One region of the Herminiimonas arsenitoxidans genome, then DNA from elsewhere that is predicted to be linked to it. Evidence: predicted binding sites of a transcription regulator. Region 1 holds the regulator's gene; the other holds the start of a gene.

Region 1 (15,804 bases):
AATTCCACAGGATTTCCTGCGTTCGACACTGGGCAAGGTATTTGACTCCCTGTATTCGACCGGCGAGCGTGACAAGTTCCGTACCCGTCTTGAACGCGGTCCTAATGGCACCACCGAGGTCTATGTTAGTCATCGCGGTGCTGAAGAGGTCTTGACCGGCACAGACAAAGAAACCACCGTCTGGACTGCACGTGCATCTGATCCAGAGCTGGAAGCAGAATTCCTGTCGCGCATGATGGTGTCTTTGGGTGTGGAAGGTACACGTGCCAAGGCAGCAGTCGCTAATGTCGTTGCGCAGTCGTCCCGCGCCAAATTGGTCAAGGCACCAAGCGGCAATTACGTTCAAGTCGATGAAGGTTTCGAGCGCGCATGGCGTCGTGTTGGCTTGGCACTGGATCGCGTTGGCTTTACGGTAGAAGATCGTGATCGTACACAAGGTCTGTATTACGTTCGTTACGTTGATCAGGGTGATGACTCCAAAGTGACCGAGAAAAAAGGTTTCTTTGCGAATCTCTTTACCTTTGGCTCAAGCAAGGCTGAGAAGGATAAAGCGGCTGCACGTTATCGTGTTTCCATCAAAGGTGCTGCCGATTCCAGCCAGATTTCTGTGCTGAATAACGACGGTCAGCCGGAAACCTCGAAAACTGGCGAGCGCATCCTCGCTTTGCTGAATGAGCAGTTGAAATAATTTGTGTATGTCGACTGACGGGGTTTGCGCTTGAAGTTTGCCAGCCTCGGCAGTGGCAGTGAAGGAAACGCTCTACTCATTTCTACCCAATCCAGCACGACAAGTACGACGGTCATGCTGGATTGCGGCTTCGGGATTCGGGAAACCGAACGGCGTCTGGCAAGACTGCAGATGGTTCCAAGCGATCTTGCCGGAATAATCGTCACCCACGAACATCAAGACCATGTCGGCGGCGTATTCAAGTTCGCACGACGTCATAAGCTCCCTGTTTGGCTCAGTTACGGCACCTATCAAGCCGTGCATGATAAATGCGATGGCGTAACACTTAATTTTTGTCGTGATAGTGAACCGTTCACGATCGGTGATCTCCAGTTGTTGCCCTACACGGTGCCGCACGATGCGCGAGAACCAGTGCAGTATGTGGCAAGCAATGGCGTGGCTAAATTGGGCGTATTGACCGATGCAGGTCATGCAACATCACATGTGATTACAGCCTTGGGTGGATGCGATGCACTGATGCTAGAGTGTAATCACGACAAGCAGATGCTGATGGATTCAGCCTATCCGCCATCACTGAAACAGCGGATTGGTGGTGCTTACGGCCACTTATCCAATCAGATGGCAGGGGAAATATTGGCGGCTCTGGATAAGTCTCGCCTAAAGCGTATTGTGGGCGCGCATCTCAGTCTGAAAAACAATACGCCGGATCTTGCGCGTGCGGTATTGACGCATGAGGTATCTGATGAAGTGGAGGTCAGGATTGCTTGCCAGGAAGATGGTTTCGACTGGCTGGATGTAGCACCTCATTGACGGATATCTGAGGCAGTAGCATTTGAAAGAGACATAAAAAAAGCCGACCTAGTGGTCGGCTTTTTCATCCAAAAAATGGATTACTTAGCTGCAGGAGCGTCAGCTGCTGGTGCTGCTGGAGCAGCAGGAGCTTCTGTTGCTGGTGCTGCTGGAGCTTCAGCTGCTGGAGCTGCTGCTGGAGCTTCTGGAGCTGCTGCTGGAGCTGCTGGAGCTTCAACTGCTGGTGCTGGTGCAGGTGCTGCTTCTTCTTTTTTGCTGCATGCTGTCAAAGCGATAGCTAACAGGGATGCGATCAGCAGGGATTTTGTCATGATTATCTTTCAATAATGAATCTAGGTTGATATTAATGTGCGATGAATAATTACCGGTAATTATCGCTCTATAGGGTGCTTCGTATGTATTTCGAACCATATTGCTGCGGTGCGATGAAACGAAACCTTCCTAACCGATAATTATAGTCCTTCTTTTTGCTTGTGACACAACACTTTTACATTTTGGTAAGTGTAATGTTGTAACAAAATATGAAAATTGGCGCTCAAATTTTGCCGCGCCTCATCTTCTGAGCGAAATAACTCCGGGTAATTTCGTTTATTTGGTGTTATCCCAGAGTTAGCCAGCCATCTTTGTGCCATGTATGGAAGGCGTCAACGACGTCCGCAGAGGCGGAAGCGATAATCGTTCCGCTCAGACGCCTTTCATTCGCCAATTCTTTCAGAATCGTTAAATCCTCCTCGCCAACCTCAAACGAAGTGCCATTTATGAAGATGTAATTGCTGCGGTGCAGCATCTGCGTCTTGAGCGAAAGTTTGATGCCGCTTTTCTTTGCGTTCTGCAAAAAGCGCGTTCTGGTCAAATTTTCTTCTGGCGCGTCGAAATACACTTGCGCCTTGGGTTCGGATAAATATTCACCGAGGAAGAGCGCAATATCTTCCTGAGTAAAACGTACCTTGTTCAATTCCGCAGTCACGCGTGACAACATCGCGCTGCTGATTTCGGCACGATGTTTGGATGGCTTCAAATCAGGGTCAGCATAACGGCCCGGCAAATCAATGGAGTCGATCATCGACTCCAGGAATGCTTCGCCCAACTCTTGATAGGACGGCGCGCGGAAGCCGATCGAATAAGTCATGCATTCATCCATCGCCACGCCTTCGTGCGCGTACTGCGGTGGCAGGTACAGCATGTCGCCGGGCGCGAGTATGAATTCCTCTTCCGCTTTGAAGTTTTTCAGGATTTTCAGCGGCATGTCTTCGACCAGCGTCAGATCTGTTTGTGCGCCTATGCGCCAGCGTCTATGCCCATGTGCCTGCAACAGGAATACGTCATACGAATCGAAATGCGCGCCGACGCCGCCGGTTTCGGTTGCATAACTGATCATCAAGTCGTCGAGGCGTGCATCCGGTACGAAATCGAATTGGCGCATCAGGGCATCAACTTTTTCGTCGACCAAGTTGACGCCTTGTACCAGCAAGGTCCAATCTTTTTGTGTCAATGGAGGAACCTGCTCGAAGGGGCCGTTGTCCATGTTCCACTGGCGTTTGACGTGTGTAATCAAGCGCGATTCAACGTCATCGCGTTTGACCAGATCAAATAATTCGTCGCGTGAAAGCAATGCTTGGAAATCGGGAATAGCTTGGCGTATCAATAATGGTTTTTTATGCCAGTAGTCGCGGAGAAATTCTGCAGCGGTCAGGCCGCCTAAAAGAGTCAATTTTTTCATGGCGTCATTATATAGGTAGGTGTATTAGGCTGGAGTGCAGAGTAGCGGTGCTATCTGGCAGGTGCGCGAGTATAATTGCGGCCATATTAAATGAAAGGATCATCATGAAGATTGCCAAAAATACGGTCGTGACCGTGGAATACAAATTGTCAGACGCGCAAGGCGATTTGATTGAAGACGGCCGTGAGCCTATGGTGTATTTGCACGGCGGCTATGAAAACACGTTGCCTAAGATTGAAGAAGCGCTGGACGGCAAGGAAGTTGGCTTTGAAAACACCATTCAAGTCGAGCCTGAAGATGCTTTCGGCGAATACGATCCTAACCTGGTCAAGATCGAGCCACGCGGCCGTTTGCCGACACCTCTGGAAGTGGGCATGCAGTTCGAAGGTTCGCCAGAAACGGAAGATGAAGATGAGCAACCGCTGATTTTCACCGTGACCGATATCGCTGATGACAAGGTCGTGCTGGACGGCAATCATCCATTGGCTGGCATGGCTTTGCGCTTTACCTTGAAGGTAACGGAAGTTCGTGAAGCAACTGAAGAAGAAATTGCTCATGAGCACGTACATGGCGCACATGGTCATCATCATGGTTCGGAAGATGATGAAGGCGAAGAGGGCGATCACTTCCGCACGCATCCAATTCACTAATTCGATTTATTCGTCGTGAATGAGTACAGCCCGGAATAAAACGGGGTGCCACTTGATGGAAATAAAAACGGATGCTTAAAGGCATCCGTTTTTTTATTGCTGCGATGTATGTTGATTTGAATAACGATGCAATCTGCAATCGTTATCGACGTGTCGTTTGTGTCGTAATTGGATTCACCAGCGCGAATAATTCAGGCAGTGCCGGATTGACTACGATTTTGCGCCATGGCGGATCAACGCGTAGTGCGCCTACATTGCCGTGCCAGTCTATGCCTTTAGGTGATGTGACTGGACGAGAATTCTGATCGCTGTGAACGATCAAAATCTTGCCGTGAAATTTTTCACCGAAAGCCAGGATCTGTCGTCGGATATCGGCGAATCCTTCACGCTTGCCGGATGAGAACATCGATGAGTGTTCTGCCTTCAGCAGCGGATTGCCATCGCAGAACAAGACGATGCCATCGACCTTGCTGATTTTTGCAGTGAGGAAGAGGCGTTTCAGCCAATCACTGTTGGCGGTTTGTCTGTCTTCAAATTCGCTGTTGCGACCAGCGGCATTCAAATAATTATTATTGTTTGCCGGCAGGTTGATGGTGGCAAACATCACGTCACCGATACGCCAGCGCATGTTTTCTCCGTAAGAACGGAATTGCGGCATCATCGATTGCCGAACCAATGGAAGCTTGCTATCACCGAAGGAAAATTCATCGGTGAAAAACAAATCGCGAATACGGTTCATGTGCTCTGTTGCTGTGATGCGATTTTTCGTATTGCCGCAGCGTGTCCAGTCATTGCCGGTAATCGAAACGATGACGCCATTTTTCGCGCTATCGAGCAATGAGCGACGTTCTTTGTACAGCGCATCACTGCATGCTTCGTTCTCGGCCTTGATGCCGCTTACAACGACGAATGCCAGATTATCTGCATCGCTTTCTTCTATCGACTCACGTAAAGTCGTTTCACTATTAGCTGATTGAACCGGCTTGGCAATGACGCCGAAGCTGAACGGCGTCGCATCCGTCGCATGCGCAAATGCCGGGTAGGCGAGCGCAAGGCAAATCAGTAATTGTGAAACAGAATTTTTCATTCTGACGTGTGCTGATTACTCAGTTCCTTCAAGCGATAAATTGCATCCAATGCTTCACGGGGTGACAGTGCATCTGGATTGATCGCTGCAACGGCTTCATCAATCGCGGATGCTTGCTGATGCGCAGACATGATCTCTTCAGATGCTGACGCATTACCTGCGCTGGCGAATAAATCAAACTGCGGCGTAACCTGCATCGAATTAGCCTCTAAAGAAGCAAGATGTTTCCGTGCGGCACGAATGACTGGCTGCGGTACGCCAGCCAGTTGCGCCACCTGCAAGCCGTAGCTTTGTGAGGCAGGGCCTGCCTGTACTGCATGTAAGAACACAATACTGTCTTTATGTTCCACTGCCGACAAATGAACATTGGCGGCCGTAGGATGAATCTCCGGCAATTGCGTCAATTCGAAATAATGCGTGGCGAACAAAGTGAAGCTTTTGGTCGTATCAATGAGGTGCTTGGCAATTGCCCATGCCAATGCCAGGCCATCGAAGGTTGACGTACCGCGTCCGACTTCATCCATCAACACCAGTGAGTTTTCTGTCGCACCGTTCAGGATGGCGGCCGATTCTGTCATCTCCACCATGAAGGTAGAACGACCACCGGCCAGATCATCAGCGGCGCCTATACGCGTAAAGATGCGATCGATAGGGCCGATCACGGCGCGACTGGCAGGCACAAAGCTGCCGACGTAAGCCAGCAGCGTAATCAATGCGACTTGTCGCATATAAGTTGATTTACCGCCCATGTTAGGACCGGTAATCAACAGCAATTTGCACTCGCTGGAAAGTAGGCAATCGTTGGCGATGAAGCGTTCGATGTGATTCTCTACAACTGGATGACGGCCTTGCTCGATGGTAATCGTTGGTTCGCTCACCAGTTGCGGTGCGCACCAGTTGTGACGCATTGCATGCTCGGCGAGTGCAACCAATGTATCGAGTTGTGCCAGGGCGTGTGCGATGTTTTGCAAGGTGGCGATATGCTGCGTCATTTGTTGCAGCACTTGTTCATACAGGTATTTCTCACGCGTTAGTGCGCGTTCCTGTGCCGACAAAGCTTTATCTTCAAATGCCTTCAGTTCCGGTGTGATGTAGCGCTCAGCATTCTTCAAGGTTTGGCGGCGACGATAGTCATCCGGCACTTTATCAGTTTGACCGTGGGTGACTTCGATATAGAAGCCATGCACCTTGTTGTATTCAACGCGCAGATTGTTGATGCCGGTACGTGCGCGTTCGCGGGTTTCCAGATCAACGAGGAATTGCCCTGCGTTTTCCGACAGGCCACGCAGCTCATCGAGTTCGGCATCGAAGCCGCGTGCAATCACGCCGCCATCGCGCACCATCGCGGCTGGCTCCATCGCGATCGCACGTTCAACCAGATCGAGACAATCGGTCGGTGTGGCGAGTGCATCGTGTATCGTTTTCAACAAAGGTGCATCGGCATCCTTGTTGCACATGGATACATAGGCACGTAGCGAAGGTAATTGCTGCAAGCCGCCGCGCATGCCAGCCAGATCGCGTGGACGGGCCGATAACAACGCGATACGTGTGGTAATGCGTTCCACGTCTGGTACCGAGGCTAAGGTCGAGGCGAGACCGCTACAAGCGTCTGCACGCATCAATGCATTGATGGCGGCATGGCGTGCCATGGCTACTGCTTGATCGCGACGTGCGTGGTGCAGCCAGTGACGTAATAGACGCGAACCCATCGCGGTACGGCAGTGATCGAGCAAGGAGAACAGCGTCGCTGAATTGGCATCCTGACCGCGTATGGTTTCTGTCAGTTCCAGATTACGTCGCGTGGCGGCATCGAGACCGATGAATTCATTTTCTGTTTCAACCGTCAGCGTACGTACATGCTGCAAGCCTTTGCCTTGCGTCGATTGCGCGTAGCGCAAGAGCGCACCGGCAGCACCGATGGCAGCGCTTAGATTTTCTGCGCCGAAACCGGTCAATGTACCTACATTGAGTTGCTCGTACAAAGCTTTGGTGCCATGCGCAATATCAAAGTGCCAGTCGGGGATGGTGGTGTTTTTTGCGTAAGCAAATTCATTGAACAGATCGTTGACGCTGCCGGGCAATAAAATTTCGGCAGGTGCTATGCGTTCCAGTTCATGCTTCAGACGTGCTTCTGCATTTTGCGCATCGGTGGAAAACTCCATCAATTTCAATGCGCCGCTTGCCATCGACAGCCAGGCGAGGCCTATCGTGACAGTCTTGCGTTGCGTCGTGCTGTAGAGCGCGAGCAAGGGTTGTTCGGATTTTTCAGGCAGTAGATCTGAATCGGTCAATGTGCCTGGCGTGATGACGCGCATCACTTTGCGTTCGACGGGACCTTTGCTGGTCGCCGGATCGCCGATCTGTTCACAGATCGCAATCGATTCACCTAGTTTGACCAGCTTGGATAAGTATTGATCCACTGCGTGGAAGGGCACGCCCGCCATCTTGATCGGATTGCCGTTAGATGCGCCGCGTTGAGTCAGTGTGATGCCAAGCAGGCGCGATGCTTTTTCCGCATCATCGAAAAACAATTCGTAGAAATCACCCATCCGATAAAACACTAGTGTGGTCGGATGTTCAGCCTTGATGCGCAGATACTGCTGCATCATGGGTGTGTGCTTCTCGTTCGGAAGAGGGATGTTTGTTTTTTCGGTTACCGACGACATAGTTGATTCCAAAGTTTCTTCAGCACGTTTTGTTTCTTGGTTCAGCTATTGCAACTGAGCACGAGAAGACAAAAGTAAAGATGACATTGTATTCGACGAGATCGATTTTGTTGGCACCGCAATGCAATAGATATGCTGTCTTTGCTCAGGGGCTGCAACATTTAATATTGCAGCCCTTGGGACTTAGCGGCCGCGGCCGCCTGAGCGGTGTGGTGCTGCCGGACGTGCAGTTGAATTGCCACCAAAACTACGCGATGGACCATTCGGTTTTGGTGCAGGTGCTTTGCCGGATTTTGCCGGGGCATTGCGTCCTTGACCTTGTGGGCGACGACCTTGTACATCGTTGCTACGACGTTGTATCGGTTGTGGTTTCGCGTTCAGATCAGGCTCGAAGCCAGGAATCACTTCCGATGGCAGCTTGCGCTTGATCAGCTTCTCGATATCTTTCAGCATGTCCAGTTCATCGACGCAAACCAGTGACACTGCTTCGCCGGTAGCACCAGCACGACCGGTACGGCCGATGCGATGTACATAATCTTCTGGCACGTTAGGCAAATCGTAGTTCACGACGTGTGGCAATTGATCGATGTCGATACCGCGTGCGGCGATATCGGTTGCTACCAAGACTTGCAAACTACCGTCCTTGAATTCGCTCAATGCACGTGTGCGTGCCGACTGGCTCTTATTGCCATGAATCGCCATGCCGCTGATGCCGTCTTTTTCAAGTTGTTCGACCAACTTGTTTGCGCCGTGTTTTGTACGCGTGAAGACCAGCACTTGTGACCAGTTATTGGTCTTGATCAGATGCGCGAGCATAGGATGTTTTTTGTCGCGGTCAACTGGATGAATTTTTTGTTCGATCACTTCAACGGTCGAATTGCGACGTGCTACTTCGATCATGGCTGGGGAGTTCAACAAGCCATCTGCCAACGCTTTAATCTCATTGGAGAAGGTAGCGGAGAACAGCAGGTTTTGACGGTTCTTAGGCAACACTGCGAGGACGCGACGAATATCCTTGATGAAACCCATGTCGAGCATGCGGTCGGCTTCGTCCAGCACCAGGATTTCAACCTTGGTCAGGTTGACGGTACCTTGTTGCATGTGATCCAGCAGGCGACCTGGTGTAGCAACCAGGATATCGACGCCGTGCTTGAGCATTTTGATTTGTGGGTTGATGCCGACGCCACCGAAGATAACAGCGGAGTTCAGATTCAAATACTTGCCGTAGGTGCGTACGCTTTCTTCAACTTGTGCTGCCAGTTCGCGGGTTGGTGTCAACACCAGAGCGCGGATAGGGCGTTGGGCAGAAGCTGATGCGTGCGGGGTGCCGCTGGTAGCAAGGCGATGCAAAATTGGCAGCGTGAAGCCTGCGGTTTTGCCGGTGCCGGTTTGTGCGCCAGCCAGCAAGTCGCCGCCAGCCAAAACAGCAGGGATGGCTTGTGCTTGAATCGGGGTCGGGTTGGTATAACCGCTTTCGGTAACGGCGCGAACAATTCCTTCGGCTAAGCCGAGGTCAGAAAAAGACATGAATACTCAATAGAAAATTATCGGCCTGTCGCCGCAAAGGGCGCCAGTCGCAGGCAAACGGGATTAGGGTGCGGAAATCGCGAGACAGCGGCAAGGTGACTGGAGGTATGCCGTGTGCGGCGAGTATAACAGGGCAATGCTGCAGTGCAGATTAAATCTGCCTGAGAGCGCTTTCATGAAGGCAGTGGGGATGCAGAAGTATGTTCAAAATGTCATCAGTGTTCACCATTGGCAGTGCAGAGCATCACGCATCGAGCACGCGCAGGCCTATCGTGCCGCTGATGATCAATGTTATGCACAGCAGACGCAAAGGCGACAAGGCATCCTGAAACAGAAAAATACCGAGTATGGCGACGCCAACAGTGCCCGTGCCGGTCCAGATGGCATAAGCAGTGCCGGCCGGCAAGTTGCGCATCGCCAGTGTCAGGAAAAGTACGCTGGCAGCAGCGGCAGCAATGCCAATGACGCTGGGCACCAATCGGGTCCAGCCGTGCGCATACTTCAATGCGATGGCCATCATGATTTCCACTACACTTGCGATTAACAGATAGATCCACGCCATTGCTTTTCTCACGAAGAATTGAACAGATGTTTAGAATATGCAGACACCTTCTCGGCAACAAGTACGCACTTTTTGGTAACCATGGAATCGACAAAAAAAATTGACATGGAAGCAGTACGATCCGACGTTTTCAGTGCGGCATGCCCGTCCAGAAAAGTACTGGAACTGATTGCGAGTAAATGGGTATTGCTGATTTTTCCAGCGCTGGATGGTGGGCCTATGCGCAATAGCGAATTGCTGCGCAGAATAGAAGGCATTTCGCAGAAAGTGCTGACGCAAACCTTGAAAGAGTTGGAGCGTAATGGCTTGGTGACGCGATGCGATCTGGAAACCAGTTCACCACATGTTGAATATGAACTCAGCCCTTTGGGCAAGTCCTTAAGCACAACCTTGGTGGCATTGGATAGATGGACGAATCAGCATTATCCTGAGCTGATGCAGGCAAGGGAAGATTTTGATGCCGAGGATGAGAACATCACCGGACGCATCGTGCACAAATTGAGGTGAGATGCGTTGAAATGATTTGTTTGTCTTGCTGAGTACTTTCGACGAACTTCCAGCTTGGTCTGCTGGAAGTTCGTCATCACATTATCGTGCAAATTCCGACAGCAGGTTCACTTGTTGCGAGAACACTTTTGGATTCCCGGCCATTACATCGCCTTTGTACAAATAATCTGCTTCACCTTTGAATGTGCCGACGATGCCGCCAGCTTCGGTAACCAGCAAGGCACCTGCGGCGATATCCCACGGTTGCAAACCTTTTTCGAAGAAGCCATCGAGGCGACCGCAAGCAACATAAGCCAGATCGAGAGCGGCAGAGCCTGGACGGCGCAGACCGGCGCAGCTTTGCGTCATGATCTTGAACATTTTCATGTATTCATCAAGATTGTCGGTAGTGCGATAAGGGAAGCCGGTGCCGATCAATGCGTCAGCAATCTTGTCACGCTTGGTAACGCGGATACGCTTTTCGTTCAGATATGCGCCTGCACCTTTGGTGGCGGTGAACAAGTCATTGCGGGTTGGGTCATAGACCACTGCTTGCGTGATTTGGCCGCGCTGTTGCAGGGCGATAGAAACGCAGTACTGTGGAAAGCCGTGTATGAAGTTGGTGGTACCGTCGAGTGGATCGATGATCCAGACGTTGTCGTTTTCGTCGTGCAGATTGGCTGAGGCGCCGGATTCTTCCGCCAGGATGGCGTGATCTGGGTAAGCGGTTTTCAGAACCTCTATGATCGCTTGCTCGGCAGCTTGATCGACTTCAGTCACAAAGTCGTTTGGATTTTTTTCCGTGACTTTGACGCGGTCGAGATCGAAGGATGCACGATTGATGATGGCAGCGCCGCGGCGAGCAGCCTTGATCGCCGTATTAAGCATGGGATGCATAGAGTTTCCGTTAAAATGGCGGTCCCATCGCCTGAGGGCGAGTGGATCCACCTAAATTGAAATTAATGAGCGATGCGGTATAGAGTTGCCATTTCTGACATGATTCCTACCGCGCAATGCCGCTATTTTAAATGAACCAGCCACAAACTGACACGCCTCTTTTCAATCGCCTGCGTTTTGTACTGGTGGAAACCAGTCGCCCCGGCAATATCGGAGCGGCGGCGCGCGCTATCAAAAACATGGGTTTTTCAGAGTTGGTACTGGTCAATCCGCGCTTTCCTGATGCTGCTATGCAGGAGGAAGCAGTGGCTTTTGCCAGTGGCGCACAGGATATCTTGACCTCGGCGCGCATAGTCGGCTCGATTGAAGAAGCGTTGACAGATTGCAACTATGCGGCGGCAGTGACGGCACGCCTGCGTGAATTTTCACCGCCTATCATTTCGCCACGTGTGTTGGCGACACGCTTGGTTGAAGAGACTTCTTTGCGTGCTGCAGTGGTTTTTGGCAATGAGCGCTTCGGCTTACCGAACGAGATTGTTGAAAAGTGTAATGTCTTGATTACTATTCCAGCGAATCCGGATTATTCATCGTTGAATCTGGCGCAAGCCGTGCAGGTCTTGGCTTACGAGGCGCGCATGGCGACGGTGGGAGATGCGCGTGCAGCGACGGATATCGGTTTTCAGGGCGAGGCTGCGAGCATGACGCAGATCGACGGTATGTACGCGCATCTGGAGCAGGCGCTGGTAGCGATCGATTTTCTGGATGCGAATAATCCGAAGAAGTTGATGCCGCGCCTGAAGCGTTTGTTTGCCCGTACACAATTGGAAACGGAAGAAGTGAATATCCTGCGCGGGATTGCGAAGCAGATTTTAGCGAAGCAAAAAAATACCGGATAAATCCGGTATTTTTTCTTCAGTTCTGGTGTTAGTTCCAGCTACGCATCAAACCTACAGCCAAACCTTCCAGCGCAAATTCATCGCGCGACAGATCGACACGTATCGGTTCGAAATCCGGGTTTTCCGGCAGTAACTCGATCAAGGAGCCGGACTTCTTGTAGCGTTTGACGGTGACATCATCACCCAAGCGCGCAACCACGATCTGGCCATTTTTCGCAGCATCGATTTTTTTCACCGCCAATAAGTCGCCATCCAGAATTCCCGCATCGCGCATCGACATGCCGCGTACTTTCAACAGGAAGTCAGGTTTAGCCGAAAACAGCGCGGGATCAACGTCGTAGGTCGCTTCGATATGCTCTTGCGCCAGAATCGGTGAGCCGGCGGCTACACGTCCGACCAGCGGCAGACTCAATTGCATCAAAGCTGGATGTGGCAAGGCCATTTGTCGGCCGGGGAAACGTTCCGCGCCATTGCTACCCATATCGCGTAAGCGTATGCCGCGTGAGGTGCCGGGCGAAATTTCAATCGCGCCTTTGCGTGCCAGTGCTTGTAAATGTTCCTCTGCGGCATTGGCAGAGCGAAAGCCGAGTTCTGTTGCAATTTCTGCACGTGTCGGCGGGAAACCGGTATTTTCGATCGCGTCGCGTATCAAATTCAGAATTTGCTCTTGGCGTGCTGTCAGTTTGATCATTGCGTAGCCTGGCTTGAAATGGCGCGTGAGAAGGCACGTTGCCGTGGACTGTTCATATAAACAGTCTGTATTTTTATACAGTGCATGCCTAAATGCAAGCTGATTTGCTCAAATATGGGTGAAATGACTGCACATTCGGTACGGAAGGTTGCGATAAATGCTTGAAAGCGTTGAGTTTTCTAGCTCGTACGCGTATGATTGCTGGTTTTCCTCTTCCCACACTCGTCTTGACGCCGAGGTGGGCAATCTTCAATCCGTCCAAAAGGAGCTTACATGCGTCATTATGAAATCGTATTTATCGTCCATCCGGATCAAAGCGAGCAAGTGCCTGCAATGATCGAACGCTACAAAGGCATCGTCACCGCACGCGGTGGTGTTGTTCATCGCGTGGAAGACTGGGGCCGCCGTCAAATGGCGTACCTGATCCAAAAACTGGCTAAAGCCCACTACGTCTGCCTGAACATCGAATGTGACGGCGAAACACTGGCTGAAATCGAAACCGGCTTCAAATTCAACGATGCCGTTCTGCGTCATCTGACAGTGAAAATGAAGAAGGCTGAAACAGCGCCATCGCCAATGATGAAGGCTGTGCAGAAGGAAGATGCTGCCAAGAGCCATCGCGCCGAGGCACCTGCTGCCTAATTATTGCAACGACGTATCAGGAGAGTGAATCAACTTCAGTTTGTAGCCACCATCGCCGAGCGTGAAATTTTGCGCTACACCCCGGCAGGTGTCCCGATTGTGTCAGCAGTTTTACTGCACAGTTCGCAACAGATAGAAGCAGGTGTTCCACGATTGGTCGAGTTTGAAGTTGCCGCGATTGCCGCGGGAGAAATTTCAGGCAGATTCAATCAAGCCGAATTAGGCGGGACATTTCAGTTCACTGGTTTTCTGGCACGTAAGAGCCGTAACAGCAAAAGCCTTGTTTTCCATCTCACAGATTTCGAGACCCACATTTAGATACAGGAGCCCAAAATGGCATTCGGTAAAAAATTCGACAAAAGCAAACTCAAAGAAAAACGCAAACAACAAAACCCTTTGTTCAAGCGTAAAAAATTCTGCCGCTTCACAGCTGCACACGTAGAACAAGTTGACTACAAAGACGTGGACACACTGAAAGATTTCGTTCAAGAAAACGGCAAAATCATGCCAGCACGCTTGACCGGCACCAAAGCAATCTATCAACGTCAAGTCGATACAGCAATCAAACGCGCACGTTTCCTCGCGTTGTTGCCGTACACCGATCTGCACCACGCGTAATAACGACTTGAAATAGGAGAAAAACATGCAAGTCATTCTGTTAGAAAAAGTCGTTAATCTCGGCAACCTCGGTGAAGTCGTTAAAGTAAAAGACGGCTACGCACGTAACTTCCTGATCCCACAACGCAAAGCTCGTCGTGCTACGACTGCTGCTGTTGCTGAATTCGAAGTCAAGCGCGCAGAGCTGGAAAAAATCGCTGCAGAAAAATTGGCAGCTTCGCAAGCACAAGGCGAAAAATTGAGCGGTCAATCCGTTCAAATCACGCAAAAATCGGGTGTTGACGGCCGTTTGTTCGGTTCCGTTACCAATGCTGATATCGCTGAAGCGTTGACCAAGCAAGGTTTCGCAGTTGAAAAAGCACAAGTTCGCTTGCCAACAGGCCCGTTGAAAGTCGCTGGCGATCACGTTGTTGCAGTTGCATTGCACACAGACGTAGTCGTTGAAGTGACGATCACCGTAGTCGGCGATCACGCTTAAGTTGTATTAAAGTACCTCAGGCACTCGTTGCCTAGAAAAAGCCGGGTTTTCCCGGCTTTTTTATTGCCCATTTTCTTAAGCCGCCGCTCGCAACAGGTATAATTCGCGCCATGAACACCCGTGCCGATCCGCAATTAGAGTCCCTTCGCGTCCCCCCGCATTCGATAGAAGCTGAGCAATCCGTCCTCGGCGGCTTGTTGCTGGATAACGCAGCGTGGGATCGTATTGCCGATTTCGTCAATCAGGAAGATTTCTATCGCTACGATCACCGGATCATTTTTCAGCACATCGTCAAGCTGATCAATAACTCCAGACCGGCTGACGTGATCACCGTATTCGAGGCCTTGACCAATAGCGGCAAGGCAGAAGAAGTCGGTGGCGTGACTTATCTGAACGCACTGGCGCAGAATACGCCGTCCGCCGCCAATATCCGTCGTTATGCCGAGATCGTGCGTGACCGCGGTGTGTTGCGCAAACTGATTACTGTTTCGGATGAGATATCCGGTAATGCATTCAATCCGCAAGGCAAGGAAGTCAAGCAGATGCTGGATGAAGCCGAATCCAAGATCTTTGCGATTGCGGAAGAGGGCGCGCGTGGCGCACAAGGTTTCCAGGAAATCCAGCCTTTGCTGACGCAAGTCGTCGAACGTATCGACGAGCTGTATAACCGCGACAGCACCAGTGATATCACTGGTGTGCCAACCGGCTTTGCCGATCTGGATCGTATGACATCGGGCTTGCAGCCAGGCGATTTGATCATTGTGGCTGGTCGTCCTTCGATGGGTAAAACCGCGTTCTCGATCAACATCGGTGAAACGGTAGCGATCGAAAGTGGTTTGCCGGTTGCGGTCTTCTCGATGGAGATGGGCGGCACACAGTTGGCAATGCGTATGCTGGGTTCGGTTGGTCGTCTGGATCAACATCGCTTACGTACAGGTCGTCTGGCCGATGAAGATTGGCCACGTCTGACGCATGCGATTCAAAAGATGAACGATGCACAGTTGTACATCGATGAAACACCAGCGCTGAATTCGATTGAGTTGCGTGCACGTTCGCGTCGTCTGTCGCGTCAATGCGGCAAGCTGGGTCTGATCATCATCGATTACTTGCAACTGATGTCGGCCAATACTTCAGGCGAAAACCGTGCGACGGAAATTTCCGAAATCTCGCGTAGCTTGAAAGGTTTGGCCAAGGAATTGAATTGCCCGGTGATTGCGCTCTCGCAGTTGAACCGTTCGCTGGAGCAACGTCCGAACAAACGTCCCGTCATGTCCGATCTGCGTGAATCCGGCGCTATCGAGCAGGATGCCGACGTGATTTTGTTTATTTATCGCGATGAAGTGTATAACCCTGATTCGCCAGATAAAGGTACCGCGGAAATTATTA
Region 2 (15,804 bases), 770 kb from region 1:
AGTTCCAGCACCTTGGCACCCGGCGCGACCAAATGATCGATCGCTGCCTTGAAGCCCGACATGCGTCGGTTATCCATCAACATATTGTGGTGGTAATGCACAGGGATGAATTGGCCCAGATAACAGCTTTCAAGTTCGCGTTCGGTCAGCATGTGTTCATCCTTGTGGAGTGTCGATGGCGCACCATTTTCATCATGAAACTGGTAACGTGATTCGCCATTATGGTGACCGACGGGATAAAGCAAAGCCTTGATATGCTAAGGTTTTACGCGACTGTTCGCTGATTGAAAAATCAGTTGTTCCTAAAGAATTTCAGGTGGAGTACAGATGAAATGCGATATGGTTGGTCACCCAACGCATATCGCATGACTTCACTTCGTCGGACTAACGTTGCCCATCACTACAGTCACCATATGCGTGGCACCGTCATCCAGCATCACAATGACCTGCTCCGGCACAGCAAGACCATCAAGTTCTACGCGTACTACGCCTTTGCAGACGCCATGCGGATTCTGAATCGTGATGTTATAGATGGCACCGCCGTAGCGATAATGCAGCTTGGTACTACGCCATTCTGCCGGCAGACAGGGATCAAAGCTGAGACGATCAGCCTGTATGCGCAAGCCCAGTATCGATTCCACGCCCGCGCGATACAACCAGCCAGCCGCACCGGTGTACCAGGTCCAGCCGCCACGTCGTACATGTGGTGATTCGGCATAGATATCAGCCGCCACCGCATACGGTTCTACCTTGTACGCAGCCATACCGGTGCGTGAACTGGTGCGATTGGCCGGATTGATCATCTTGAACAGATCGTGCGCCTGTCCGCCTTTGCCCATCATCGAATAGGCAATCAGACACCACACCGCGGCATGCGTGTATTGCCCGCCGTTTTCACGTACACCGGGTAAATATCCCTTGATGTAACCTGGATCAAGCGGCGTCTTGTCGAATGGCGGTGTGAATAACAGAATCAAATCGTCGCCCGGGCGAATCAGATATTGATCGACGGAGTCCATTGCACGTTGTGAACGTTCCGGCTCACCCGCGCCAGAAATAACCGACCAGCTTTGTGCAATCGAATCGATACGACATTCCGCATTACTGGCAGAACCCAGCGGCGTGCCATCGTCAAAGTAAGCGCGGCGATACCATGCACCATCCCAGGCATGCTGTTCGGTCGCTTTTTTCAGCTTCTCTGCATGTTTGCGCCAGCGCGTGGCACGCGCCTTGTCCTTGCGTGCTTCCGCCACTGGCGCAAAACGCAATAAGGTCGCATACAGGAACCAGGCCAGCCAGACGCTTTCACCCTTACCTTCATGGCCGACGCGATTCATGCCGTCGTTCCAATCGCCGCCGCCCATCAACGGCAAGCCGTGTGGTCCTGCAGTCATGCTGTGATCCAGCGCACGCGCGCAATGCTCGTAGACGCTGACATGCTCGTCCGAGATATGCGCTTCAAAATAGGCATCTTCTTTTTCCAGCGGTAGCGGATCGCCCTCGAGGAAAGGCACCATCTCATCGTAAATCTGCGCGTCGCCGCTGACGTCCACATAATGCGCGACGCAATACGGCAACCAGATCAGATCATCCGAAATATGCGTGCGCACACCACGTCCACTTGGTGGATGCCACCAATGTTGCACATCGCCTTCCTTGAACTGACGCGACGATGCTCGCAATATTTGCTCGCGTGCCAAAGCCGGCGCGGCCATCACCAAGGCTTGCGTATCCTGCAATTGATCGCGGAAACCGTAAGCACCACCTGCCTGATAAAACGCGGTGCGCGCCCAGAAACGGCAACTCAGCGTTTGATACAAGAGCCAACCATTGAGCAGATAATCCATAGAACGATCTGGCGTCTCGACCTGTATCTTGTGCAGGATGTTGTGCCAGTTACGTTGGCTGGCATCGAATACGGCGGTGATATCCGACGCGCGGTAACGCTGGACCAACTCGCGTGCGGCTTCGGCACTGTCTGCCTGTCCCATCAAGAACACTATTTCCACTTCTGTATCGGCAGGGATTTCAACTACTGTCTGCAACACGCCACAAGGATCGAAACCAGCGCCCACACGATTAGACAAAATATTGCCCGCAGCCAGACCAGACGGTTTTTGGAAATTACCATTACGGCCGATGAATTCCTTGCGATCACCTGTCCAAGCGGTTTGCTTGCCGCATAAATCGATGAAGGCAACGCGATGGCCGAATTCGATATTCCACGGATTACGCGCAAAGAGTGCGCCAGTTTCTGCATCCCTTTCTGTCGCGATGAAGGGCACATTGTCCGCGCGTGTTGCGCCCAATACCCATTCCACGTAGGAAGTAAGCGATAAGCGACGCGTACTGCGTGTAATGTTTTTCAGGCGCAAGCGACAAATCTTGACGGGATCGTCCCAACTCACAAACTGCAACAAGTCGCTGACAATGCCACTGCAATTCAATTCGAAGCGACTGTAGCCCTGCCCGTGCCGTGTCATGTAGGTCGCATCCGGCACGCGTATAGGCGAGATAGTTGGGCTCCACAGTGCGCCGCTTTCTTCATCACGAATGTAGAAAGCCTCGCCGGAAGGATCCGATACTGGATCGTTAGACCACGGCGTCAATTTGTTCTCTCGACTGTTCAAACTCCACGAGTAACCAGCTCCGCGTTCCGATACGGTAAAACCGAAAACCGGATTGGCAATCACATTGATCCACGGTGCAGGTGGAATTTGATCTGGTCCCAGCACGATCACATACTCACGGCCATCCTTATCGAATCCGCCAAGCCCGTTAAACAAAGCCAGTTGCGGCGGTACACCCGGTGGCGCACCGATGGGCGCATGCGTCTCGCGTTTCAACCACGAGAATGGCGCACTCTCTTCCACATCCGGCTGTACTTGCATCTGCTCGGCCAAGCTGCCTTGTCCACCTTCCAGTACAACACGGGCCGAAGCCAGCAACAAGGTACGCTCATCATCAGTGATCAAGTCGGCACGCACGATAAAAGCACCACCACGCTCCGCCTGCTCCTGCTGAGCAGAGAATGCCTGTGCTGCACGTACCATGCCTTCCATCGAGGCCTGCAACTCTTGCGCATACGATGCGCCTTTTTCATTCAGGATCACCAGATCAACCGGCAACTGCTTCATGCGCCAGTATTCATGCGCACGGAGGAGTTGCGACACCAAGCGCAAATCTTCCTGCTTCGCCATACGCAACAACAATATCGGCCTGTCGCCGGAAATGCCCTGTCCCCATAATCCGGCATGACTCAAACGCATTGCACGTATCACACGCCCACTGGCGCGCGACGACAAATCGGAGAACAGAATCCGGCTTGCCAGATGCTGGAACAGCTCCGCCTCGTAATGTTCTATGCGCAGGTAATGTAATTGCACTTGCGCATGTGTCCACACCAATGCGGAAATCCGCGAGAACGCCGAACCATCATGGTATTTATCCGCCAGACTGAGTATCTCTTCGCGAGAATTAGCCGCCATCGTGGTAAACACCAAATGAACAACTTCATCCGGTTCTATTCGTACCCGAACCCGCAGACTGAAAATCGGATCAAGCACCGCGCCCACCGTATTCGACAAAGGACGACCATCACTGATGGAGATCGGATTACTCACTCCCTGACCACGTCCGATAAAGCGTGCACGGTCAGTTTCATATTCAATACCAAGGGCGCTATCACTACCCTCGCCACGTGCCACCACATGTGCCGCCCATGGACGTGGTTCGCCATCTTTACGTGGACGACGTGATGCCAGCAGCCCGCGTACTTCATGCAAGTATTCAGTTTCGACAAACAGATTGGAGAAAGCCGGATGCGCAATATCGGCATTCACTGGTGCCAGCAACACCTCCATATAGGAAGTCACTTCAATATAACGTGCACGTGACCCCGTATTGGTCAGTGTCAGACGACGCAATTCAGCATCATCTTCCGGCGATACGATCACTTCCAGCATGCTGGAAATCGAACCATCAGCACGTGCAATACGCACGCGGTCTTCGGCAAATTTGACTTGATAGAAATCCGGCTCGACTGCAGTTGGTTGATAACCGGCCGACCAGAAGACACTACTTTCCGAATCGCGCAGATACAGATGACTGCCCCAATGATCACGCGTTGCATCTTCACGCCAACGTGTAATGCCGAGCTTGTTCCACAAACTGTAACCGGAACCTGCCGCCGTCATCATGACGGCGTAATGTCCGTTGGAAAGCAATTGCGTTTCCGGCGTTGCCGTCATCGCGCTATTAAATTCCCGCGCCACACCAGACTCAGGCATGACGACAGTTGGGCGCTCTCGCTCTTCACGTAGCGTCAACGATGCAGGTTGCACCCAGCGCGGCTGCGATTCATGCAACAGCAATTCGGCAGAACGAATAATCGGTTCATGATGAAAACGATGTCGCATCACATTGCGATTAATCACGTTGCCAAGTGAGACCAGCAACATGCCCTGGTGATGCGCCATGTAGGCACGCACGATGGCCATGGTCTGGTTTTCCGTACGGCGGCCGGGTGTGAAATCTAGCGCTTCATAAAAACCGTAACGCCCAAGTGCGCCCATTTCTGCCAAGCGCCGGAAATTGGCAACCGCACTCTTAGGCATATACATCGCCGCCAAACCGGTTGCATACGGTGCGATGACTATGTCTTTTTCCAAGCCACGCTTCAATCCCAGCCCAGGGACACCAAAGGCTGAATATTGATAAGTGAAGGCACGATCACGCAAATTAAGCGCCGATTCGGATATGCCCCATGGCACCTTGCGTTCCTTGCCATATTCAATCTGGCGCGCCACGATATTGCGACAGGTTTGATCCAGCATGCTGCCGCGTGGCATCGAAATCACCAGCGACGGCATCAAGTATTCAAACATCGATCCTGACCATGAAGCCAATACTGGACCGTGCAAGCCCGGCAACATGCGTCGACCAAGGCGGAACCAATGCGATGGCGGTGCCTGCCGCTCGGCAATCGCCACCATACTGGCAAGACGTGCTTCGGATGCCAACAAGTCGTAATAGCTATCATCAAGACGAGCTTCATCGACGTTATAGCCGATGGAAAACAGTTTGCGCTCCGGCGACATCAGGAAGCGGAAATCCATATCAATCGCCATCTGACGCGCAACTTTTTCTATCGCGTCCAAACGCTCCAGCCACTGCACAGCAAGCACCGCAGCCTGCATCAACGCACCATCCAGCATATCGAATAACGCTTGCGGAATGACATTTGGATCAAGTCGATTCTGTGAAGCAAACAAACGTGCAATATCGCGTCGCGCCGACAGATAACATTGCGGCAAATCCTCCAGCGCGACATTCATGTTCACCTGATCATTGACCAGCTGCCACAACTCGGCATTCTGTTTGTTTTCCGCATCCTCTGCTTCCAGATGTGCCCACGGAATGATGACGATGAAATCGTTGCAGTGTGTATGCACGGCTTCCCGCAACTCATTGGCCCAGGTCAGCACTTCATTATCAGGAGTCTGAATCTCTGCCGAAAATGCCTGCGCCAAATCGAACAGGTTCTCTGAACGTTCAGCCATTCTTTTCCAGAATGCATAAGCTGGTGGCGCTGTACTTGTTGCCAACAAGAAGTCGCTGAACTGTTCGGCACTCTTGCGCAATTCATTGATAGTGACTGTTTGCGTACGCAGTTCGCGTCCGATACCGTCAATCGCCAAGCGAAGTAGCAAGACCGAATCACGCATACCTGCCACAGTCGTCGGCCGCAGCACATTCTGTTCGCGCGCATCTTTGCACGCCTGCGCCAAGGCAAACAAATGGCCGGCGAGATTGCCGCTATCGACAGTTGAAATATAACGAGGAGATAATATTTCCAGCCGCTCGGTCTCATACCAGTTATAAAAGTGACCGTGATAACGCGGCAGTTTTTGCAGCGTTTCCATCGTCGCTTCCAACCGACGCATCATCTCGTTCAAACCGATCCAGCCAAAATCGCGTGCCGTCACCACCGACAACAGATACAAGCCAAAATTGGTCGGCGAAGTACGATGTGCAATCACCGGTTGCGGATCTTCCTGGAAATTATCTGGTGGCAAATGATGGTCTTGCGCCACCACAAAGGTCGTAAAGAAACGCCAGGTACGTCGCGCAATCAAGCGCAGTTCTGTTTCCTCATCAACATCCAGCTCTTCCACATTGGTATCGACTGGCGGCAAACTGATCGCACGTGCGATGAAAGGACTAAGCAGCCACAACAGGCAAAACGGCAAAGCCAGCCACCAGCCGCCCGGATTGAAGAAATACACCATCACGGCTATCACTAATGTGATCAACATGCCCATGCGGCCACGCCACAAGAAGCTGGAGATCGAATATTTTTTCGCACGCCGGACTTGTGCCGAGGTCACCCATTCCAGTAATTTTTTACGTGTGAATATCAAACGCACCAGCGTCCGCGCTATTGCATCGAGCATCAGCCACGAATACTGCACCAACACTGCCAGCGAAATGAAGATCACCGCCAGCGCATCCGGCAATACCGCAAGGCCGCGCCGCCAGTGCGCCTTGAAACTGAGATCATCTCGGTGCGGTAACAAATCGGAGAGAAAGCGGAATACCGCCGGCGGTGCTAAACCAATCAAGGCTAGCAACAACCACGGCCAGGCTTGTATATGCCCGAGACAAAACGCCGTCACCAGCGTGATCAGAATCGCAGGCGCAGTCAACGAACGTCGCATGTTATCGGCAATTTTCATCCGATCGATCATCGACATAGACACACGCCCGCTATGCAACAGCCACGGCAGCAATTGCCAATCGCCACGCGTCCAGCGATGCTGACGCGCAGCCGCTTCTTCAACATGGGAAGGAAAGTCTTCAAACAACTCCACGTCGTTCACGAGTGCGCAACGTGCCAGCGCACCTTCAAATAAATCGTGGCTGAGCATGGTGTTTTCCGGCACCTTGCCGGAGAGAGCTAATTCGAATGCATCAACGTCGTATAAACCTTTGCCGGAATAACTGCCCCAGCCAAACACATCCTGATACACATCCGATACTGCACCGCCGTAGGGATCGATACCGCCGCGAGCAGAAAAGAAACGTCTATATAAAGTGCGTTCCTGCTGCATGGGCAAGGTCGGCGTGATGCGCGGCTGCAAGATGCCGTAGCCTTCGACCACTTGTAGTGTTTCTGGATCGTGGCGCGGCTGATTCAAAGGATGCGCAGCGACACCAACCAGCGCGCGTAAAGCACCTATCGGCAAACGGGTATCGGCATCCAGCGTAATCACATAACGCACGTTATGCGGCACAGGAATCTCATCCAGTAAGAACGAGGTATCGAGCGCATTGCGTAGTAATCGGTTGAATTCATGCAGCTTGCCGCGCTTGCGTTCCCAACCCATCCACTTGCCTTCCGCCTCATTCCACAAACGACGGCGATGCAGGATATAGAAACGTACTTGATCAGTCTTGCTCGGTCCATAACGCGCATTCAGCTCTGCAATGCCACGTCGTGCCTTTTCCAGCAAAGGCAAATCCTGTGGCATGTGCTCATGCTTGGCATCGGCCCAATCGGACAACAAGGTGAAATAAACTTCGCCATCCGGATTGGCAAGATAATGCGTCTCCAGCTGCTGCAGCTCTTCCTCTATGCCTTCTTCGTTGGTCAACATCACAGGCACAGCGACGAAAGTGCGTACGTTCTCCGAGATATCGACCAACTCCAGCCGCGGTAAATGGCGCGGCCAGAATAGGCGCATCAATATTTTATTAACGAGCGTGATTGCAATATCAATCGCGGGGAAAAGGCCTGCAACAATCAGGATCGTTAATGCAAGCGTATGTATCCCTTTTCCATGCGTAGTCCATAAAGGGAATGCCAGAATAATCAGCGCTACCGGCAGTATCGTCAGTGGGTAATACAAGCTGGCATGGGCGATGTAATGTCGTCTGAGTTTTTGTGAAAAATGTGGCTGATAACCCAGCTCTGCTTCCAGATCGGTTCTGCCACCGCCCAGCAGATAATGCCCAGGATCAAGCGCACGCTCATCAGCAACAATGTCATCGTGTGACATTTGGCTGCGATGGAATTCTATTTTTCGTACCAACGCATCAGCGATCTGTTGTTCTGAATAGCGCGCATTCAATGCGATTTGCTGAATGATCTTGCGATAGCGATCTCGCGTCAAAAAATCCAGTTCAGCATAATTCGGTAGGGTCAGTAATTTCTGTTCGACCAGACTCACCGATTCAAAAAAGACGCGCCAATCGTAGGCAGAAATCGTGCGCATGCTAGTGATGATGTTGCGTATCGTCTGATTGGATGCGACTTGCGTTGTATGCTCACTCAACACAATATCGTCTATCGTCGGACCTTGATCAACAAGACGAGCACCCAAAGCATCAAGCAGCGGTGTAAATCCAGGTTGCTGATAGCGCAAGCGTTGCACTAGCTGCACGACAAACGGTTGTAACAAACGTCCCGGTGGTAAGACGATACCCGGCTGTTCGTTCTCCGGCATTTTCTGCGCAATCGCAATCAGCTCATTTGCAAAGTCATCCGCAGCCTGACGTGCAGCCTGTGCCTTCACGACGCGTACTGCAACACGACGCAAATGTTCCAGCAAGACAGCGCGCATGATAATAGGCAAGGCCCATAGCTCTGCCATCGTCAACTGTTGCACACTTTGATAAGCACGCACAAAGCGCAAGAACACATCAACGTCGAAATGATTATCCGTATGTGCCGCGAACTCCCAACACAAACCATAAATTCTTGGATGGCCAGCATGATCACCGCTGGATAATTTGGGTAGTGCCTTGTACAGACGACGCGGCAAATTCTCTTCTACACCGACTACGCTCTCTTCCACCACGTGCAAGTTATCGAGTAACCACTCGGCGGCAGAAGTAATCGCTCTACGCTCAGCAGTAGCCTGCTCTATAGCCGCATGCGCAGCAACCAGCACCTTGCCATTTTCACGTGCAGCGATGGAGAGATTGACGCGACTCGGCGCCGCACCTATTTTTTGAATTGAAGCAAGATGCGCTGCATGCGCCTCTAAACGCTCGGCGCTGAATATTTCTACGCGTATAGGTTCATCAGAAGAACTTGATGCATCTTCTGTAAATGAAAAATGCTGATCTTGACGGAAAAATTTCTTAAACAAGATCGGCCTCACTTTGCTCACGGGAAAAATTCTCCGAGATAACAGACAGATTCACACGATGGCCGTGTGTATTGTCTTGAGCAAACTGGACTTTATTGATAAAAGAAAAACGAATCCCGCATGGGAAATCTGCATGCGCATAAGTAGTACTGACCATATTTCTTCCTCCCCGCTAGTGCGGTTTTTAGATTGACATGGTGGTCCATATTTTGCTCAGTTGGAGATGCAGAACGAACAAGAGTTCCCAACTTTATGACATGCAGCAAGATTGAAGAGGCAAACGAGTACTGCAGCACGCCTCGCTATATGTTGATCCTCTCACCGCAGGAAAACAATAGACTTAATGAAAGACTATGAAGAATATCTTGTAGAAGAGATTACCACGCACAAAAGAACTAATCGGTGTTGCACCATAAAAAGCCATGAAATACCTGGCATAGTGCGTGGCATGTAAAAAATGCCGGCATTATTTGCAATCGATGGCGGTCTTATTCTTTATTCGATACTTTTTGGATAAACCAGATCAAGTGCAAATTTCTCGCACATGCTTACAGCCTGCTCTCGCAACAGTGCATCATTAGAATTATCTTCACCTGTTTTGACGGCTACTGCGATATGACTGTTACCGTCCTTGGTCTTAAGCCACCATATATGACGACCACCAAACAATATCTGCCCTTGCGTCAACATGGACGTGATCGTGTCACCGTCATCAGCCATATTCATCACCAACGCACCTTGATTGTGCAGAACGCGTTGGCAATCTTGAAGAAAGGTGAAAGAACATAATTCTGTCGATGCGCCATTTGCATCAAAGCCATCCAGCAAAATCACATCGACTGAATCTGCCGCCATCTCCTTCAAATACAAAGCCGCATCCTTGTGCAGTACTTGCAAGCGCTCGTCGTCTGCTGGAATCATGAACTTGTCACGCAAGGCAATCACATCTGCGTTCGACTCCAGCACAGTCATCCGTGCCGATGGTAAATGTCGGTAGCAATATTTGACCAATGAGCCACCACCCAAACCGATAACCAGAATATGTATAGGAGCAGGATTGAATAGTAAAAATCCCGTCATCGCTTGCGTATAGGGAATCACCAATTCATCCGGAGCCGATAGTCGCATGGCGCTTTGCACGACACGTTCATCAAAATGCAAAGTGCGGATATCGCCATCGTCGAAGATGAAAGGCTTATCTCCATGGACAAGCGCCTTGATTTTTTCCAGGCGATCCGGCGTAAAGAAGTTCATAGGCAATGCGGTAAAGTACAAGAGCTCCAGTGTGGAGCGATCCTGCAATGAAGTCAAAGTACGCTATGCCGTGCAAACGGTCTTATTCAAATCAGTTCGCTCACTTTATATCTGCAATTTCCTCTACATCTGAACTGCAACTTTCCTTCCGGACAATGAAATGACAGGCCGATTCACTGCTACCATGCTCGCATGACTGCAAAAGTATCCCTTCCAGATACACTGCTACAGATGGGCGGTGCCACCTTGCGCTGGCTGCTGGGTGGCTGGCGCATAGTACTGTTTGGCGTCGTAGTGCTGTCTCTGGCCTTGTCCCCCACCACGTACAAACGTGAGAATCGTCATGCCATCGCCTATCAAATCGTATTGGGCACCACGGCAAATCTGATCTGGTTTTCCGTCTTGTCTGCGCTGGCCAGCGTCATCCTGATACGCATCGTAGTCGTTACCGCACTGAGTTATGGCCTGTCAAAATATGCGTTGGAGATGGTCGTCCGCGTATTAGTGCTGGAACTCATTCCACTGTCAGCGGCCTTGTTTATCGCACTGCGACGCACATTGCCGGATGGCGTAGAGCTGGCAGAAATGCGCGCACGCGGCGATTTGCACGCGTTGCAACGTCAAGGTATCGATCCGATACGCAGAGAATTCTTCCCCCGTGCCGTAGCAGGCATATTTTCCGTCTGGATGCTGGCAGCAGTAAGCTGCGTGCTGACCTTGATCCTGGCTTATCTTTCCGTTTATGGCTTCACGCAATGGGCACTGGCCGGTTATACGCGCGTCGTTGGCCAGATTTTCAATCCTGCGGTGTCGATGATTTTCATGCTCAAGACCTTGTTCTTCAGTCTGGCCGTGTCCTTGATCCCGATGGCTTCCTCGCTTTACGATACATCCCAAACATCGCTACACAGCCGTTCGAAGGCGGCCAATGAGCTGGCTGCCATGGTTCGCCTGTTCTTCGTCATTTTGCTGATTGAGATTGCTTCCCTGATGGGCAATTATTATTAACTCTTATAGCGACTGCGCCTGATTGCCATGCAAGAACAACCAGACTCATCCATTCCGCCACCGCCAAAAACGCAGCTGCCCGGCCTCGCGCCCAGCAATCTGGAGTTCAAGGCAGCCATCCTGCTCATCTTCCTGATTGTGTTGATTTGCAGCTCAGCGGCTTACTTGATGTATGCCAGAGGCGCATTCGAAGCCACGCAAGAACTGGTGCTGCTGGCGGACGATTCTGAAGGCGTGTCGGTGGGCATGGACCTGACGTTTTCCGGCTTCCCTGTAGGACGTGTCAGCCGTATTGAATTAGGTAAAGATGGCAAGGCACGCATGATAGTCGCTGTCGCCAAGAAAGACGCGCACTGGTTACGTACATCCAGCGTCTTTACGATGGAGCGCGCCATCGTCGGCAGCACACGCATACGTGCTTACACCGGCGTTCCAACCGATCCACCGCTGGAAGCCGGAGCCGAACGCACCTTGCTGGTCGGCGATGTTTCGGCGGAAATCCCGATCCTGGTTTCCTCTGCCAAGCAATTGATTGAAAACATCAACAATCTCACTTCAGCCGACTCGGCACTCAATGCCAGCCTGACGAATTTGCAAGGCATGACAGCAAAACTCAACGGCCCTAACGGTGCCTTGGGCGCACTGTTCGGCAACGAAAAAGATGCTCAAAAAATGGTGGCGACGCTGGATCGCGCCAACGCTGTCTTGGCCAAGGTCGATGGCTTGCTGCTCAAGACCGACAATCAGGTATTCGGCAAAGACGGCAACAGCCAGGCCACCATCGTCCAGCTCAATGCCATGTTGGGTGAAGCCAGAGCCAGCTTGAAAAAGGTCGATGCAGTATTAAACGACGCGCAAGTCATCAGCGGCAACGCCAAATCGGCAACCAACGACCTCGGCTCGCTGCGCGCAGAAGTTGATCGCAGCTTGCGCAAGGTTGAACAACTGGTCAACGAGATCAATCGCAAATGGCCATTTGCACGCGACACGGAGTTGACCCTGCCATGACATCTCGCCTTTTAAATACGCTGCTAGCTGCCAGTCTCGTCGGACTGTTGGCAGCCTGCGCCGGAACACCTCTACCTGACTGGCAAATGAATGCCAAGAGCGCGACCGATCTGGCTACCAACGCCTATCTGGCAGGCAATACACGCGCTGAAGAGCAGGAATTTGCTTACGCCCGCAATGAAGTAGCACGCACCGGCCGCATCGATCTACTCGCGCGCGTAGAACTCACGCGTTGCGCCAGTCGCGTAGCCAGCCTGGTGCTGGAAGAATGCAGCGGCTTCGAAAAATTGCGGCAGGATGCCCCAGTATCGGAACGTGCCTATGCCGATTATCTGACCGGACGCATACAACCTCAGGATGTCGCATCACTGCCATCGCAGCATCGCGCAGTAGCCGGCGCAACATCAGATACAGCCGCTGCAGTTGCTTTGCAAAGCATAGATGACCCACTTTCCCGTCTGGTCGCGGCCGGCGTATTGTTCCGCACCAACCGTGCCACACCGGCCGTACTGACACTGGCAGTAGATACCGCATCCGCTCAGGGATGGCGTCGTCCTTTGCTGGCTTGGCTGGGCATACAAGCCATGCGTGCGCAGCAAGCTGGAGATAGTGTTGAAGCGGAACGGCTGCGCAGGCGTATGGCACTAGTTCAAGGAACGGACAAATAATCCCAGCCAGTTTCAATCTGGCTACAAATAGCTGAATTCTCAAAAAAACCTTTTATACTGTATGCATATACAGTATATTGGTAATGCGTCGACTCGCTGACGCCTTATCCCAATCAGTATTTGGAGGTTTTATGGTCGCACTGGCATCCGCTCTTCCCGCTTCAGCACAGTCCATTTTCGCTTCATTGCCCGAGGCACTCTGGCACGACGACCGCAATGAAACGCGTCGCGCCAAACCTATCCCATCCGGCTATCGCGCACTGGATCAGGAATTGCCGAATGGTTGCTGGCCTTCCTCCGTTTTGATTGAGTTGCTGATGCCACGCCCGGATGTCGGTGAATTGCTTGTGCTGGCACCTGCCTTGAGGCAGCTCACGCAAGCTGGCAAAACCGTGATTCTGCTGGCGCCACCACATATTCCCTCTGCCGCGTCACTGGCTGATCTGGGCATCGATCTCTCGAATGTCATCCTGATCAAAGCTGACAAACCCATGGATAGAATCTGGGCTGTCGAACAGGCTATGCAAAGCGTGGATTTCGGTGCACTGCTGTGCTGGTTGCCGGAAGCGAGACCGGACCATTTACGCCGCCTGCAACTGCTAGCTGCCAGCAATGATGGCTTGACCTTTGTGTTTCGCCCTTTATCCGACCAAAGCCAATCATCTCCTGCTCCATTGCGCATGCTATGCCAGCCTGCGACTGACGGCCGCATGTCTGTCGAAATCATCAAACGTCGCGGGCCGGTACACAGCAAGCCTATGATGCTGCCACTTGCGGCATCATCCAAAGTGAGTACACCAGCTGCAGCACGCTCACTAAGCTCACCTGTTTTCACGACGCCATCCTATACCGTAGCGCATTCTGCTCTTGCCGCTACAGCTGCCCGACACCGCGCAACACTACCGGTATAAGCGTACAACTCGCCTCCCACCATGGGAGGCGAGTCAGCACATTAGCGCTATCGCGCAATACCATCAGATACTTGCAAGAAGAGCATTCTCTTGTGGCAACTCTAGAAACATAGCCGTATGATGGGAAATCCTTATTTTCCGCACCATAATGGCCACTATTCTCAATAGCCGTCTTGCCAAATTGCGCGCACTAGTCGTAGACGACATGTCGACAATGCGACAAAACATTCGCACCCAATTAGGACAATTAGGTATTGAGCAAGTCGATCAGGCCGCCACGCCTAACGATGCAATCAAATACATCCGTTCTACCAACTACGATGTAATCATTTGCGATTACAACCTCAATAAAGAAACCAACGGCCAGCAGATGCTGGAATTCTTGCGTTCGCAAAAACTGCTATCGCCGACTGCCATGTTTTTCATGATCACGGCAGAAAGCAGCTATGACAGCGTGGCCAGCGCAGCAGAATTTCAGCCGGATGCTTACATGGTCAAACCGCTCACCGGCGGCAAGATTGCGGATCGCATCGAACGTTTGCTCGATAGGCAAAACGCCTTGAAGCCGATCACTGATCGCTTGCAGATGAAAGATCTGACTGGCGCCATCGCTGAATGCGACAAAGTTTTAAAAGTCGAGCCGAAGTGGATAGTAGATATCCTGAAAATCCAAGCCAGCTCTGCACTCGAATTAGGCAATATCAACGATGCCCGCGTCACTTATCTCAAGGCACTCGGTTTACGCAGCGATCTGGTGTGGGCCAAACTTGGGCTGGCACGATGCGATCAAGCCGCTGGCAAACTCGATGAAGCCAAGAAAATTGTGCAAGACGTCTTGGACGTCAATGCCAAATTCATCGACGCCTACGATCTGCTCGCACAAATCGCTGAAGCACAAGGTAACGAAGAAGCTGTTCTTGATGCTTTCAACAAATCGTATGACGTGATTCCATCCGCACGACGCAGCCGCCTGATGGGTGATGCCGCATATCGTGTCGGCAATCTGGAACAGGCACGCACCGCGTTTGACAAGGCATTGACCCACACACGCGGCTCGCTCACGGCACAAGCATCCGATGCCCTGTCGCTGGCGCAAGTGCATGTCGATATCGGCGAAGCGGCCAATGCACTCTCTGTATTAAGCAACGCGGCTAAAGATCACCAGGACGACGCACATTTTTCCGCCCGACAAGCGACTATTGCCGCACAGGCATTCGCTCGCCTTGGCGATATCGACTCTGCCAAGGCAGCATTTGAATCAGCCAAAGAAATGGCTGATGGCATACGTCCTGATACCAATACATTGGCACTGGCAAAGGCCGCCTTCTCTATTGGCCTCAATGAAGAAGGCGCACGCATCATGGCCAAAGCCATCAAGGCTGATCATGAAAATACACGTCTGGTCGCCTACGCGCGTCGCGTTTTGCAAGATACCGGCAACGAAGCCTTGATTGAAAAAATCGTTGATGAAGCCATCAGCGAAGGCGCCTTGATCGTTGATCAGGCAACGCAATTAATGCGTGCCGGCCAGTTCGACGAATCACTGACCAAGTTGGAAGAAGCCTTGACCGCGACACCGGACAATACCGGCGTATTGCTCGCCGCCGCGCAACTACATCTACTGTGGATGAGCCAAAAAGGTCTGGATCGCAACTACGTAGAACGCGTGAATGCCTATCTGGCACAGCTGGATGTATTGATGCCAAATAGCGAACGCGTCGCCAAGATGTATCGCTTCCTGCGCGAAACACTGGTTAAAGCCAGCGTCGAGGCATAAGTATGGATCAACAACTCACCGCC

The links. The regulator LexA, encoded in region 1, represses DNA repair genes until DNA is damaged. The targets are predictions, from matches to a motif close to ACTGTATNNNNATACAGT.
Region 2: the regulator LexA is predicted to act here: its motif matches at 13,150-13,167, upstream of imuA (translesion DNA synthesis-associated protein ImuA).

What each region holds. Positions count from the first base shown of each region.
Region 1 is NZ_LT671418.1:1,170,867-1,186,670, reverse strand. It holds gene bamC (outer membrane protein assembly factor BamC) at 1-688, shown strand, start outside; gene BQ6873_RS05555 (MBL fold metallo-hydrolase) at 719-1,498, shown strand; gene BQ6873_RS18225 (hypothetical protein) at 1,579-1,809, opposite strand; gene BQ6873_RS05545 (cupin domain-containing protein) at 2,097-3,218, opposite strand; gene BQ6873_RS05540 (FKBP-type peptidyl-prolyl cis-trans isomerase) at 3,323-3,868, shown strand; gene BQ6873_RS05535 (hypothetical protein) at 4,011-4,955, opposite strand; gene mutS (DNA mismatch repair protein MutS) at 4,952-7,621, opposite strand; gene BQ6873_RS05525 (DEAD/DEAH box helicase) at 7,805-9,148, opposite strand; gene BQ6873_RS05520 (DMT family transporter) at 9,393-9,710, opposite strand; gene BQ6873_RS05515 (winged helix-turn-helix transcriptional regulator) at 9,816-10,217, shown strand; gene BQ6873_RS05510 (inositol monophosphatase family protein) at 10,299-11,093, opposite strand; gene BQ6873_RS05505 (RNA methyltransferase) at 11,225-11,989, shown strand; gene lexA (transcriptional repressor LexA) at 12,018-12,680, opposite strand; gene rpsF (30S ribosomal protein S6) at 12,954-13,322, shown strand; gene priB (primosomal replication protein N) at 13,347-13,640, shown strand; gene rpsR (30S ribosomal protein S18) at 13,656-13,940, shown strand; gene rplI (50S ribosomal protein L9) at 13,966-14,418, shown strand; gene BQ6873_RS05475 (replicative DNA helicase) at 14,529-15,804, shown strand, end outside.
Region 2 is NZ_LT671418.1:401,231-417,034, reverse strand. It holds gene BQ6873_RS01920 (methyltransferase domain-containing protein) at 1-152, opposite strand, end outside; gene BQ6873_RS01915 (GH36-type glycosyl hydrolase domain-containing protein) at 372-9,155, opposite strand; gene BQ6873_RS18195 (hypothetical protein) at 9,148-9,312, opposite strand; gene BQ6873_RS01910 (fused MFS/spermidine synthase) at 9,651-10,466, opposite strand; gene BQ6873_RS01905 (MlaE family ABC transporter permease) at 10,602-11,417, shown strand; gene BQ6873_RS01900 (MlaD family protein) at 11,445-12,425, shown strand; gene BQ6873_RS01895 (hypothetical protein) at 12,422-13,093, shown strand; gene imuA (translesion DNA synthesis-associated protein ImuA) at 13,225-14,004, shown strand; gene BQ6873_RS01885 (tetratricopeptide repeat protein) at 14,153-15,781, shown strand; gene BQ6873_RS01880 (sensor histidine kinase) at 15,784-15,804, shown strand, end outside.